DNA from 2 places in the Kitasatospora sp. NPDC018058 genome. Region 1 is predicted to be linked to the other one. Evidence: riboswitches for the same ligand, from Rfam matches in the RefSeq annotation. Region 1 holds a riboswitch; the other holds the start of a gene.

Region 1 (7,002 bases):
CGGCATCCCGTTCGGCCCGGCCTTCTGGTCCCAGCCGACCAACGAGGCGATCCCGCTGTTCGTCGCCGCCCTGCTGGGCCTGGGCCTCAACGAGGCCGCGTACATGGCGGAGATCGTCCGCGGCGGCATCCAGTCCGTGCCGCTCGGCCAGACCGAGGCCGCGCACGCGCTGGGCATGAGCCAGTTCACCACCATGCGGCGGATCATCCTGCCGCAGGCGATGCGCGTGATCATCCCGCCGACCGGCAACGAGACCATCTCGATGCTGAAGACCACCTCCCTGGTCTCGGCGATCTCCCTGGAGGAGCTGCTCCGGGCCGGTCAGAACATCTACTCGCGCACCTTCCAGACCATTCCGCTGCTGATCGTCGTCAGCATCTGGTACCTGCTGCTGACCTCGATCCTCACCGTGGTCCAGTACTACATCGAGCGCTACTACGCGCGCGGCGCCAACCGGGTGCTCCCGCCCACGCCGCTGCAGCGACTGCGCCGGCTGTTCGCCGGCAAGCCCGTCCCGCCGGCCAAGGGCGACGTGATCACGGGCCTCGAAGGAGGTGGCCACGTATGACCGACCTGACCAAGCCCCAGGCGGACGCCCGACCCGTACCGATGGTCGAGGCGCAGGGCGTGCGCAAGTCCTACGGCCTGGTGGAGGTGCTCAAGGGCATCGACCTGGAGGTCAAGAAGGGCGAGGTGTTCGTCCTGGTCGGCCCGTCCGGGTCCGGCAAGTCGACCTTCCTGCGGTGCATCAACCACCTGGAGAAGATCAACGGCGGCTTCCTCTCGGTGGACGGCGAACTGGTCGGCTACCGGATGAAGGGCGACCGGCTGCACGAGCTGAGGGACCGCGAGGTCGCGCAGAAGCGCCGGGACATCGGCATGGTGTTCCAGCACTTCAACCTCTTCCCGCACATGACCGCGCTGGAGAACGTCATAGAGGCGCCGGTGCAGGTCCGCAAGGAGACCAAGGCCGCCGCCAAGGAGCGCGGGATGGCCCTGCTGGAGCGGGTGGGCCTCGCCGACAAGGCGAACAACTACCCCTCGCAGCTCTCCGGCGGCCAGCAGCAGCGCGTGGCCATCGCCCGCGCACTGGCCATGAAGCCCAAGCTGATGCTCTTCGACGAGCCCACCTCGGCGCTCGACCCGGAGCTGGTCGGCGAGGTGCTGGACGTCATGCGCGGCCTGGCCGAGGAGGGGATGACGATGATCGTCGTCACCCACGAGATGGGCTTCGCCCGCGAGGTCGGCGACGCGCTGGTGTTCATGGACGGCGGTGTGGTGGTCGAGTCCGGCAACCCCCGCGAGGTGCTCACCAACCCCCAGCACGAACGCACCCGGGCCTTCCTCTCCAAGGTCCTCTGAGCCCGTACGATCGGCGCCCGGCAGGCGGTTTCCTGCCGGGCGCCGCCGTTTTCCCCCATCAGGTAATAGGCTGGAAGCAGTCAGCCCGTTACCGAAATCTCTGGAAGGACCGCCGTGGAGCTCGCCTCCTACGCCGATCTCGCCGTTCGGCTGGTGAACACCGAGGAACCCGAGCGCGGCACCGACACGCTGACCTCCGTGGACGCGGTGCGCACCCTGTTCTCCGACTCCTCCCGGGCCGCCGCGCTCGCCGACGAGTCCGACGTGCCCCGGCTGCGGGCCGTGCGGACCAGGCTGCGCGGGGTGTTCGAGGCCGCCGCCGAGGGCGACGAGGTCCGGGGCGTCGACCTGCTGAACAGCCTGCTGATGGAGTACCCCGTCAGCCCGCTGGTCTCCGGGCACGACTACCTGGACGACGCCGGCCGGCCACGCTGGCACCTGCACCTGGCCGACAACTCACCGACCGCCACCGCGCACTTCAGCGCGGTCGCCTGCATGGGCCTGGCCGTCCACCTCACCGAGCTGGGCGCCGACCGGCTCGGCATCTGCCAGGCCGCGCCCTGCCGCAACGCCTACCTGGACACCTCGACCAACCGCTCCCGCCGCTACTGCTCGGACCGCTGCGCGACCCGCGCCAACGTGGCCGCCTACCGGGCCCGCAAGCGGCAGGAGGCCGAGGCGGCGCTCAGCGCCACGGACCAGAGTCCCTAAACCTCCTCCACCCAGACCCCGAGCCGGCGGGCCAGGCCCGGCACCCGGGCCAGCCGGGGGCTGAGCAGCAGCCGCTCCAGCCGCCGGCCCGGCGCCAGCCAGGCCGGGCTCGGGCGCAGCCGCAGCAGCACCCGGCCGAGCACCAGGTCGTCCGGGACCGGCCCGTAGCTGCGGCTGTCGCTGTCCACCGGGCGGTTGTCGGACAGCAGCCACCAGCCCTTCGGACGGCGCTCGGCGGCCCGCTTCACCACCAGCAGGTCCTGCTGGAAGGGGTGCCGGAACAGCACCACCGCGCCCGGTCGGATCGGCGCGCCGTAGCGGACCAGCAGCTGGTCGCCCTCGCGCAGGGTCGGGATCATCGACGGACCCGCCACGTCGACCAGCCCGAACGGCACCGCGCCGCCTCCCGCGCCGCCCTCCGGCTCCGTACTCCGCGCCACGACTCCTCCTCCCGGACCGCCCGCCCCCAGTCTGCCGCACGGACCGTCACCCGTTCGATGTCCGGATTACCCCGGTTCCGGGTCCGCCTTTTGCCCTAGGCCCACCGCCCGATCGCGAAACCCCGAGGACGGAAGGGTAATCTCGGGCGCGGGAAGACGATCTAAGGAAGGACTCCCATGTTCTCTCGTCTGTTTGCACCGCGCGCCACCGCTCACGCCCACTGCGACCTGCCCTGCGGCGTGTACGACCCGGCGCAGGCCAAGCTTGAGGCCGAGTCGGTCAAGGCCACCCAGGAGAAGTACCAGGCCAACGAGGACCCGCACTTCCGCGCCCGCGCCATCATCATCAAGGAGCAGCGCGCCGAGGCCGTCAAGCACCACATCTCGGTGCTGTGGAGCGACTACTTCAAGGCCCCGCACTTCGAGAAGTACCCGCAGCTGCACAAGCTGATCAACGACACCCTGAAGGCCGCCTCGGCCGCCAAGGCGTCCACCGACCCGGCCACCGGCCAGGCCCTGCTGGACCTGATCGCCGAGGTCGACAAGATCTTCTGGGAGACCAAGCAGGCCTGAGCCTGACGCGTCGCCACCCGGCCGCCCCCGTCCGCCCGTCGGACGGGGGCGGTCGTGCGTTCACGCCCGATCCGCACTGGGCAAGGGCTGCCTGGCCTGAGTGACTGTTATGCCGCCAGGGCGTCCGAGGGGGAAGTCCGGTGTGAATCCGGCGCTGACCCGCAACGGTGAGCGCGGCCCCGGGGACACCCCCGCGTCCGTGCCAGCCCGATCGCCCTCGGCCGCTGAACTCCCGACAACTCGCCGTGGACTGCGAGGGGGAAGGCGCCCGGGCACGCCCCGGCCGGCGCCCGCCCCGGCACGCCCGCGGCCCGAGGCAAGGCGCGGCCCCACGTGGACAGAACGTCACCCGTTCGCCGAACACCCACGCTCCCCCTCGCCGCCGGCCTGCTGCTCCCCCTGGTCTGCGGGGTCGCGCTCGGCGCCTCCGGGATCGAACTCCCCCACGTACGCCATCGCCTGATGGGCCGGCTGCCGCACCGCCGCGGCATGGGCGGCCCGACCGCCGAGGACCGACGGCGCTGCACCGCGGCGCTGCGCCGGGTACGGGCCGAACACCTCGCCGGCGCGGCTCCCTGAACCTGTCCGGCGGCGAGAAGCAGCGGGTGCTGATCGCCCGCGCCCTCGTCCAGGAGCCCCGGCTGCGCGACCCCGAGGTGATCGTGATCAACGACTACGCGACCCCCGGCGCCGAGGAGAAGCGGCGGTTCCTGAAGTCCTTCCCGGCCGCTGGCCGACGTCTCCGCGATCAGGAACGACCGGATCGTCGTGCTGGACTACGTCGACCTGGTCGAGAGCCCGCGCAACCCGGCCGCGATCAGCACCCTGGCCGACTACCTGCGCACCGTCCCGGCCCGCTGACCGGCCCGGATCGCGCTCCTCCGGTCGGGCGTACGCTCAGAGGTACGAGCCGACGGACCCCGACCGGAGGAGCGAGATCATGACCACCACGGCGGCGCCGTCCGCCTTCGACACCCGGGCACTGCGCGAGGGCATCGAGCGCTGCGACGCCGAGGCCCTGCTGGCTCTGTACGCCGAGGACGCCGAACTGCGCGTGGTCGACCGCAAGACCCAGCCCAGCCACCCCCTGGTGATGCACGGGCGGGACGAGATCGGCGCCATGCTGAGCGACATCTACGGCCGCGAGATGACCCACAAACTGGAGCAGGTGGTGGTCCAGGGCGACCACGTCGCCTTCCTGGAGTCCTGCCGCTACCCCGACGGCGTGCGGGTGCTGATGTCCTCGATGGCCGACCTGCGGGACGGCCGGATCGTCGACCAGACCTCGATCCAGGCCTGGGACGAGACCGGGCCCGAGCAGTAGGCTCGCGGCATGATCCGCACCGCCGTCGCCACCGACGTCCCCGTCATCCTGGCCATGATCCGCGAACTCGCGGAGTACGAGAAGGCCCCGCGGGAGGCGGTGGCCACCGAGGAGCAGCTGCGCGAGGCGCTGTTCGGCGCCGCCCCGGCGCTGTTCGGCCTGATCGCCGAGGACGACGACACCGGCGAGCCGGTCGGCTTCGCGGTCTGGTTCCTCAACTTCTCGACCTGGCGCGGCACCCACGGGATCTACCTGGAGGACCTCTACGTCCGCCCGCAGGCCCGCGGCGGCGGCCACGGCAAGGCGCTCCTGCTGGAGCTCGCGCGGATCGCCGTCGAGCGCGGCTACGCGCGGGTGGAGTGGTCGGTGCTCGACTGGAACCAGCCGTCGATCGACTTCTACAAGTCGCTCGGCGCGGTTCCGATGGACGAGTGGACCGTCTACCGGCTCACCGGCGAGGCACTGACCGCCGCCGGCAGTCGTTAGAAGTCGCTAGAAGTCGCTAGAAGTCGCTAGAAGTCGTTAGAAGTCGCTGAGAAGTCGTCGAACGGACCGGTGAGTACGGGCAAAGCCCCTGCCACCCAGCGTCGCAATGCCTTACCATGAGTAACTCTCGCACCGGGGTGCGGGGCACGAACGGCGATGGCGGATCATCGGCATCGACACCCCTTCGAGTGGTGGCAAGGCGCCCCTCAACGGGTAGCACAGGTACCAACCAAGCACAGCGCGTCACCCAGGAGGCAAGGGTGTCCCAGATCGACAGCGATCTCGGAGTACAGGACTTCGTGGAGGTCCGGCTGCCCGCGGCGGGGGCCTACCTCTCCGTGCTGCGAACAGCGACGGCCGGGCTCGCGGCCCGGCTGGACTTCACCCTCGACGAGATCGAGGACCTGCGGATCGCGGTGGACGAGGCCTGCGCCATCCTGCTCCAGCAGGCGGTGCCCGGCTCCGTGTTGTCCTGCGAGTTCCGCCTGGTCGGCGACTCGTTGAAGGTGACCGTCGCCGCTCCCACCACGGACGGCAAGGCGCCCGAGCGGGACACCTTCGCGTGGACCGTGCTCTCCGCCCTGGCCGGCGAGGTCGACTCCTCGGTCGGCGAGGACAACACCGTGTCGATCAGCCTGCACAAGAAGCGCGGCGGGTCCGTCGCCCACTAGCCGGGCCCCGAGCAGCACCCTGCAAGGGCCGTCCGTCGTTCCCCCATCGGGGCCCGACGGGCGGCTCCCGGTACCGCCCCAGGCGGTACGACCAACGAGACGATACCGAGGCCGACGGCCCCGGTGCTCCCGGAACGGAACGGGGGAATGGCCGTGAGTGATCTGGACCGTACCGGCCTCGCGACGGCGGGCCCTGCCGTACCGACCCAGGCGAGCGTTCCCGGCCTCGCCGCCAACGACGAAGCGCACCCGAAGGACGCCCACCGGATGAGCCACCCGACCGAGCCGACGTCTGAGCCGACGCCCGCTTCCCCGCCCTCGCCGGTCCCGGTGGACGGGGCCGCGGAGCTGCACGGCGCCGTGCCTGCCCAGGGTTCGCACCGCACCGGCGCCCCGGACCGGGAGGCCGCCCGCGCGCTCTTCGTCCGACTGTCCGCACTGCCCGAGGGCTCCCCGGAGCGCGTCGAGCTGCGCAACCAGCTGGTGCGGATGCACATCCCGCTGGTCGAACACCTGGCCCGGCGCTTCCGGAACCGGGGCGAGCCGCTGGACGACCTGACCCAGGTCGCCACCATCGGTCTGATCAAGTCGGTGGACCGCTTCGACCACGAGCGCGGGGTCGAGTTCTCCACCTACGCGACGCCGACCATCGTCGGCGAGATCAAGCGGCACTTCCGCGACAAGGGCTGGGCGGTGCGCGTCCCGCGCCGTCTGCAGGAGCTGCGGCTGTCGCTCACCACGGCGACCAGCGAGCTCTCCCAGCGGCACGGCCGCTCCCCTACGGTGCACGAGCTGGCCGAGCACCTGGGGATCTCCGAGGAGGACGTCCTGGAGGGCCTGGAGTCCGCCAACGCGTACTCCACGCTGTCCCTCGACGTACCGGACAGCGACGACGAGTCGCCGGCCGTGGCGGACACCCTGGGCGCCACCGACGAGGCGCTGGAGGGCGTCGAGTACCGCGAGTCGCTCAAGCCGCTGCTGGCCCAACTGCCGCCCCGCGAGCAGAAGATCCTGGTGCTGCGGTTCTTCCGGAACATGACCCAGTCGCAGATCGCCGCCGAGGTGGGGATCTCCCAGATGCACGTGTCCCGGCTGCTGGCGCGCACTTTGGCCCAGCTGCGGGAGAAGCTCCTGGTGGAGGAGTAGGACTGACGGCCGCTCAGCTCCGGCTCGGCGGCCGTCCGGCACGCTTCAGGACAATCGGCGGCCCGGTGCGCTCAGCCCTCGTGCCGGGTGTACAGGGCCGCCGTCGACTTCGGGTTCAGCAGCGAGCCGATGCCCACCAGGCCGAGCAGGCCCACCACCACGCCGACCGCGATCATCGCGCCGCCGCTCTGCACCATGTAGTAGGCGATCGGCAGGCAGATCGAGTTGGTCAGTACGGCCGGGCTGCGGCCCCAGCGGCGCTCCTTGAGCAGCGCGCGGGCGGCCAGGA
Region 2 (7,002 bases), on a different contig from region 1:
AAGCCGGCCGGGTCCGCGTCGTACCCGAGTCGGCGGCGAACCACCTCGGCGCGCTCGGCCGGGTCCCGGGTGGCGGCGATCTCGACGGTGAGGCCGAAGCGGTCGAGCAGCTGTGGCCGCAGCTCGCCCTCCTCCGGGTTCATGGTGCCGACCAGCAGGAAGCGCGCCGCGTGCCGCACCGACACGCCCTCGCGCTCCACGTACGAGCGGCCCATCGCGGCGGCGTCCAGCAGCAGGTCCACCACGTGGTCCTGGAGCAGGTTCACCTCGTCGATGTAGAGCACCCCGCGGTGCGCCTTGGCGAGCAGTCCGGGCTCGTACGCCTTGACGCCCTCGGCGAGCGCCCGCTCCAGGTCGAGCGAGCCGACGATCCGGTCCTCGGCCACGCCGACCGGCAACTCGACCAGCTGGGAGGGGTGTTGCGAGCCGGACGGATCGGTGTGCGGCCCGTCCGGGCACTGCGGGTCCGGCGCGGCCGGGTCGCAGGCGAAGCGGCAGCCGTCCACGGTGGCGATGGAGGGCAGCAGCCCGGCCAGCGCGCGCACCATGGTCGACTTCGCGGTGCCCTTCTCGCCGCGCACAAGCACGCCGCCCACGGCCGGGGAGACCGCGTTCAGCAGCAGCCCGAGTCGAAGGTCGGCCATGCCGACGATCGCGGTGAACGGATAGCGGACGTCGGTCATGCGTCACTCCCAGGTGCTCCGGGCGCCAGGAACGGCAGCGATCCGGCCGCCGGCACCCCGCCCTCGATCAGCTTCCACAGCGCGTCGGTGTCCGCGTGCTCCTCGATCAGGTCGCCCAGCCGGTCCAGCCGGGCCTCGCGCGCGTCGGCGAAGCAGGTGTCCGGCGCCGGAACGAACGCCCGGCCCGCCAACTCGGCGACCTCGCGCAGGAGTTCGCGGCGGAAGCCGTCGTTCTCCAACGCGCCGTGCCAGGTGGTGCCCCAGACCGAGCCGACCCGGCAGCCGTCCAGGCTCCGCCCGGTGCCATCGGAGATGAACCCGTCCCCGCCCTCGACCGCGATCACCCCGTGGTGGATCTCGTAGCCCACGACCCGCTGCCCGTACGCCTCGCCGACCGGCCGGGCGAGCACCTTCTCGACGCCGAAGCGCACCCGGGTCGGCAGCAGCCCGAGCCCGTCGACGACGCCCGCCCTGGACTCCACCTCGTCGTCGATCGAGCGCGCCAGCATCTGGTACCCGCCGCAGACCCCGAGGATCGGCAGCCCGGCCGCCGCCCGCGCCTTCAGCGCCGGCTCCAGGCCGCGTTCGCGCAGCCAGGCGAGGTCCGCCACGGTGGCCCGGGTGCCGGGCAGCACCACCAGGTCGGCGTCGGCCAGCTCCTCGGGCCGGGTCGCCCAGCGGACCAGCACGCCCGGCTCCTGCGCCAGCGCGTCCAGGTCGGTGAAGTTGGACAGCCGGGGGAAGCGCACCACGGCCACCCGCAGCACGTCCGCCCCGAGCGGTCCGCGGCCGTCCACCCGGTCCACCACCGTCGACAGGTCGAGCGAGTCCTCGGCGTCCAGCCACAGTCCCGGCAGCATCGGCAGTGTGCCCAGCACCGGACGGCCGGTCAGCCCGCGCAGCATCTCCAGCCCGGGCGCCAGCAGCCGCGCGTCGCCGCGGAACTTGTTGACGAACCAGCCGGCCACGTGCCGCTGGTCCTCGGCCGACAGCAGCGCCAGCGTCCCGTACATCGCCGCGAACACCCCGCCGCGGTCGATGTCGCCGACCACCACGACGGGCAGCCCGGCGGCGGTGGCCAGGCCCATGTTGGCGATGTCGCGGTCGCGCAGGTTGATCTCGGCGGGCGAGCCGGCGCCCTCGCAGACCACCACGTCGAAGCGGCGGCGCAGGTCCGCCAGGCACTCCAGGGCGCGTTCCAGCAGGACGGGCTTGCGCTCGCGGTAGTCCAGCGCGCCGACCTCGGCCACCGGCTTGCCGAGCAGCACCACCTGGCTGCGGCCGTCCGCGCCTGGCTTGAGCAGCACCGGGTTCATCGCCGCCTCCGGCTCCACCCGGGCGGCCTGCGCCTGCATCGCCTGGGCGCGGCCGATCTCGGCGCCGTCGGTGGTGACGAAGGAGTTGAGCGACATGTTCTGCGCCTTGAACGGCGCGACGTGCACGCCCTGGCGGGCCAGCCAGCGGCAGATCCCGGCCGTCACCACGCTCTTGCCCGCGTCCGAGGTCGTCCCGGCGACCAGCAGCGCGTTCCTCATGCCGTTCCCCTTCTCATCAGAAGCCGCAGCAGGACGTGGCCCGCGACCGTCGTACCCAGCGCCAGCGCGCCCACCCGCCGGGACAGCGTGCAGGCCCGCTCGATGTCGTCCACCGTCACCGGCCGCAACTCCTCGCCCAGCACCGGCCGGTGCTCCACCCGCTCGCCGTAGTGCAGCGTCCCGCCCAGGCGTACGCCGACCGCGCCGGCGAAGGCCGACTCGGCCTGGCCCGCGTTCGGGCTCGGGTGCGCGGAGCCGTCCCGGCGCCAGACCCGCCAGGCGGTACGGGGTTCGGGTGCGGCGGCCACCGTCAGCAGCGCGGTCAGCCGGGCGCCCGGCCAGCCGGCGACGTCGTCCAGCCGGGCCGAGGCCCAGCCGAAGCGGGCGTAGCGGGGCGAACGGTGGCCCACCATGGCGTCCAGGGTGTTCACCGCGCGGAAGGCCAGCAGCCCCGGCGTGCCCGCCAGGGCGCCCCAGGCCAGCGCGTTCACCACGGCGTCCGCGGTGTTCTCGGCCACCGACTCGACCACCGCGCGGGCGATCTGCTGCCCGTCCAGCGCGCTCGGGTCCCGCCCGCACAGGTGCGGCAGCCGCTCCCGGGCGGCCGTCAGATCGCCTGCGGCGAGCGAGCGGCCGATGGTGCGCGCCTCCCGGGTCAGCGAGGTGCCGCCGAGCACCGTCCAGGTCGCCGCCGCGGCCAGTGCCGCCCGGCCCAGCGGACGGCGGCCCACCGTGCGGTCCAGGGCCAGCGCGCCGGCCGCGACCGCGCCCACGCACAGCGCCGTGTACGCCGTCCCGGCCGCACGGCCGTCGCGCCACAGGCGGCGCTCCAGGCGGGTCGCGGCGGTGCCGAAGAGGGCGACCGGGTGGCCGCGGCGGGGGTCGGCGAAGCGGGCGTCGGCGGCGTAGCCCGCGACGGCGCCCAGCGCGAAGGCGGCGGCGCGGGTCAGCGGGCGCACGGCGGCGGGCAGCTCGGAGTCGGACGGGGCGGGGCAGCCTGCATCGCGTGCGTGTCCTCACTCAGGGTCCGCGCCCTGGATCGACGTACCGGGGGCGAGAGTCTCCTGGCTTCCGGGTCGGACGCACCCCCGGGCCTTCCAGCGGCTTCTGACAGCCCGCCGTGATGGGCCCCTCCTGTACGTTGGCGGGCAAGGAGGGACTTCCGAGCGTGCTCCCCGGTGACAGTGGCGGGACCGCGCCGGACTCGCACCGGCTTCCTCTCCATGCCTCCGTTTGGCCCGAGGATCCCATCACGCGGCCGATCCGCGCGTCAACCGAGGTCGCGGAGGGGTTGGTCACACGGTGTACCGGGTGCCGCGCTGTGCGATCGCCCAGCGCGGTGGAGGCCACGTCAGCTCCGCTTCGTGTGTTCGGCGGCTGGGGGCGCGCCGAGGGCCGCACCTACCGTTCGGTGCCATGCGCCGCAGAAAGACCCCCGTCGCCGCCCCGCCCCCGGTGCCGTTCTCACCCGAGGCCGCCCGCGCCCACCGGGTCGGCCTCGGCCTGACCCCGGAACAGGTCGCCGAGGGCATGGCCGCCCACGGTGTACGGCTGCTGCCCGGCCACGTCCTCGCCTGGGAGAACGGCGACCTGCGTCCCGGAGAGGCCGAGTTCATCGCCCTCGCCCGCGCCCTCTGGTGCCCCGCCGCCGACCTGCTGGGCGCCCGCCCGACGCGTCTGCGGGACCACCGCATCGCCCGGGAGCTCGGCCAGGAGGTCGTCGCCGAGCGCATCGGCATGCTCCTGCCCACGTACCAGGAGGCCGAACTGACCGGCCACTGGGACGGCGGCCCGGACCAGACCCACGCCCTCGCCCAGGTCCTGGGCCTGCGGCTGACCGAGCTCGTCGAGGCCACCGGCCGCGCCGAGGCCCTCGACCGGCTCCTGCGCCAGTGCGTCGCCGGCCGCTGGCAACCCCACCTCCGTGCCCTCGCCCGCCTCGTCCCCGTCCCCGAACCCGACCTGGCCGCCGTCCTGCCCGTCCTCCAGCAGGAGCACCACGTCCCCACCCACTGGGGCACTCCCAGCGGCCCCCGCACCCCTGCCGCGCCCCTCACCCCCCGGTTCTGGCACCTCCTCGCCGCCCAGCGGACGGCCGTCCCGGTCTGACGATGCCCCTTCCCCGCTGCTCCCGTACGCCCCGGACGGCCCAGCCCGGTGGCCGGGGGCACGCGACTCCGGTGAACTGGTGTACGAACACCGTCCGGTCCGTGAAGCAGAGCGGGGAACGATATGCGTTGGGGAACCGCAGCCGTTGTGGCGGCCGCCGCTGTCGGGGCCGGGGTCGTCGTGGCGATCGGCCGCCGGGCCTCCGAGCAGATAGTCCGTCCGGGGGCGGGGGCGGGGGCGGGGGCGCCCGTGGAGGAGGGGGCCGGGCTCATCCTGGTGCAGACCCTCGCCGCCGGCCGGGTCACCTTCACCCGCCGCCCGGAGAGCCTGCGGCGCGGCCGCTGGGCCGTGGAGTGGGAGGGCGGCGGGCACGCTGTGGTCGAGGAGATCCTGCACAGCGACGAGCAGGGCGTCACCCGGCGGCTGGTCCGCGCCGACCGGGGCACCCTCACGCCCGGTACCGAGGTCCGCTTCACCCCCCGCGTCCTGCTCGGCGACCCCGCCGAGGCGCTCGGCCTCGCCTTCACCGACACCAGCGCCGACGGCGAGCTGGGCCCCCTCCCCGCCTGGCACCTCGACGGCAAACGCGGCACCTGGGTGATCCTGGTCCACGGCACCGAGGCCGACCGTCAGCAGACCCTGCCGGTCCTCCCGGTGCTCGACCGCCTCGGCCTGCCCGTCCTGGCCGTCACCTACCGCGGCGACGAGGGCGCCCCCGCCTCCCCGGACGGGCTCAGCCACTTCGGCGCGACCGAGTGGCGCGACGTCGAGTCGGCGGTACGGCTGGCGCTCGACCACGGCGCGGGCCGGGTGGTCCTCTACGGCTGGTCGCTGGGCGCCACCACCGTCCTGCACACGGCGGCCCGCTCGGCCTGGGCCCACGCCGTCAGCGGGCTGATCCTCGACTCACCCGTCCTCGACCTGCCCGCCTCCGCCCGCCGCGACGCCGCCCGGGCCGGCTTCACCGGTGTCGCCGCCGAACTGGGCGCCCTCGCCGCCGAGGGCCGCACCGGGGTCGACCTGGCCGACTTCTCCCGCCTCGCCGAGGGCGCGGACCTGTACGCCCCCACCCTGGTGCTGCACAGCCCCAGCGACCGGATCGCGCCCTTCAGCACCGTCCAGCGCCTTGCCGCCGCCCGCCCCGACGTGGTCAACCTCCAGACCTTCCCGGGAGCCGACCACGCCGCTCTGTGGAACTCCGCCCCCGACCACTACACCGAACTCCTCCGTCGCTGGCTCACCCCCCTCCTCTGACCCGGCCGGGGCTCACCTCCGGGCCGACATCGGCCCTGAACGTGAGAAGTCGACCCACCCGACTCCTCACGCGGCACCCCCGCCCCGTCACCCCCCACGCCGTCGCCCCGCCCCGGGCCACACCGTCGGTCCGGGGCGGTTGCGGGTCCTCCCCGCAGTCCGCAGCCGCCCACGCGGACCCTGTTCGATTCGCTGTCCGGTTCACGCCCGCCCGCCGTTCCCGCCCGCGCACCGGAAGTCGGCCCCGCCGACTTCCGGTGCCGAACCCCTACCCGGCCGACACATGCCGCCTGGCCGGATTCCCACCCACTGCGGCCCCACCCACCCCCATCCCGACACGCAGCGTGACCGGGCGAGCGAGCACGGCGACGACCCGCCGCGGCCCTGGCATGACCCCGCCACACGTTTCCGGCCAGGCGGTTTGCCTCTGTTGCCCGATCTTGCGGAGGTGCCGTCCCCGGTCGCCCGGTCGTACGGACAACCGGATGTGACAGAAGGCCGGTGCAAGGGGAAGACTGCTCGACGTGACGTCTCGGAACCCGCGCGACCGTGATGCCCCGCTCCCGCCGACGATCGGTACCGGTGCGACGGTGACCCGTCTCCCCGGTACGGCCCACCGGCCCTCCGGTGGCAGGCCGGGCGGGGCCGGTGTACCCCGGCGACGAGGGCCCGCGCCGGCGCCCGGACGGGGCCGGGTTCCCATGCCGGAGGGCTTCCCCGCGCCGGCCGAGCTCGCGCCGCTGGCCCGCCGGATGCTGGTGGACGCCGTCCGGATCGCCCGCTGGGCCGGTGAACTGGACGAGGTCGACAAGCGTGGCGAGCTGCTCCCGGAGGACGCCCGTGCGGCGGGCCGGGCGCTGGCCATGACGGTCGGCGCCGCCGCCAAGGCATGGGGGCAGGCGCTGCTGGTCGGCTTGGTGGAGGCCAGGGACGGCGGGGCCGGCCCCGGCTGGCGCCTGCACGCCTGGGAGCACGACGACGAGGCCGTGGTGCGCGGCTGGTCCGGGCTCTTCGACGCCTGGACGCTGCTCGCCCCGGTGCCGCCCGCCGCGCTGCGCGGCGTGTTCGCCGTGCTGGCCGGGCAGGCCGTGGACCAGGCCCCCCAGCTGCTGTCCTTCCTGCACCTGGTGGACGGCCCGGTGGCCGAGAGCGAGCTGCTGGAGCTGCTGCGCCGCGGCCTGGACGAGCGCCGGGTCGGCGCGGCCCTCGGCGGCCCGGGCATGTCGCCGGTGCCGCACGCGGCCTCGGCCGTCTCCGCCGTCCGCGGCACCTGCCGCGAGCCGCAGATCGACACCCCGGCCGCGCCCTCCGACGTGGCCGCCGTCCTGGACTGGATGCTGGACGGCCTGGCGGCGGTCGGCGCCGTGGTGCGCCGCAACGATGCCGCCGAGCTGTCCCCGCTGGGCCACTGGGCGGTGCGG

Evidence for each region. A riboswitch is a leader RNA that binds a small molecule or an ion and turns the genes downstream of it on or off. The one in region 1 is predicted to bind cobalamin.
Region 2: another riboswitch for cobalamin. It lies ahead of ACH4E7_RS14130 (cobalamin biosynthesis protein); the one in region 1 lies ahead of ACH4E7_RS01685 (hypothetical protein).

Annotation. Positions count from the first base shown of each region.
Region 1 covers NZ_JBIRFA010000001.1:369,824-376,825, reverse strand. Annotated here, with positions in the region: gene ACH4E7_RS01710 (amino acid ABC transporter permease) at 1-568, shown strand, start outside; gene ACH4E7_RS01705 (amino acid ABC transporter ATP-binding protein) at 565-1,362, shown strand; gene ACH4E7_RS01700 (CGNR zinc finger domain-containing protein) at 1,477-2,073, shown strand; gene sodX (nickel-type superoxide dismutase maturation protease) at 2,070-2,432, opposite strand; gene sodN (superoxide dismutase, Ni) at 2,691-3,086, shown strand; cobalamin riboswitch at 3,188-3,320, shown strand; gene ACH4E7_RS01685 (hypothetical protein) at 3,420-3,665, shown strand; partial or broken gene ACH4E7_RS01680 (iron transporter) at 3,731-3,947, shown strand; gene ACH4E7_RS01675 (nuclear transport factor 2 family protein) at 4,027-4,410, shown strand; gene ACH4E7_RS01670 (GNAT family N-acetyltransferase) at 4,420-4,896, shown strand; gene ACH4E7_RS01665 (anti-sigma regulatory factor) at 5,157-5,567, shown strand; gene ACH4E7_RS01660 (RNA polymerase sigma factor SigF) at 5,721-6,713, shown strand; gene ACH4E7_RS01655 (hypothetical protein) at 6,785-7,002, opposite strand, start outside.
Region 2 covers NZ_JBIRFA010000008.1:233,225-240,226, forward strand. Annotated here, with positions in the region: gene ACH4E7_RS14120 (putative cobaltochelatase) at 1-683, opposite strand, end outside; gene ACH4E7_RS14125 (cobyric acid synthase) at 680-2,218, opposite strand; gene ACH4E7_RS14130 (cobalamin biosynthesis protein) at 2,215-3,177, opposite strand; cobalamin riboswitch at 3,276-3,439, opposite strand; gene ACH4E7_RS14135 (helix-turn-helix domain-containing protein) at 3,635-4,327, shown strand; gene ACH4E7_RS14140 (alpha/beta hydrolase family protein) at 4,475-5,581, shown strand; gene ACH4E7_RS14145 (hypothetical protein) at 6,283-7,002, shown strand, end outside.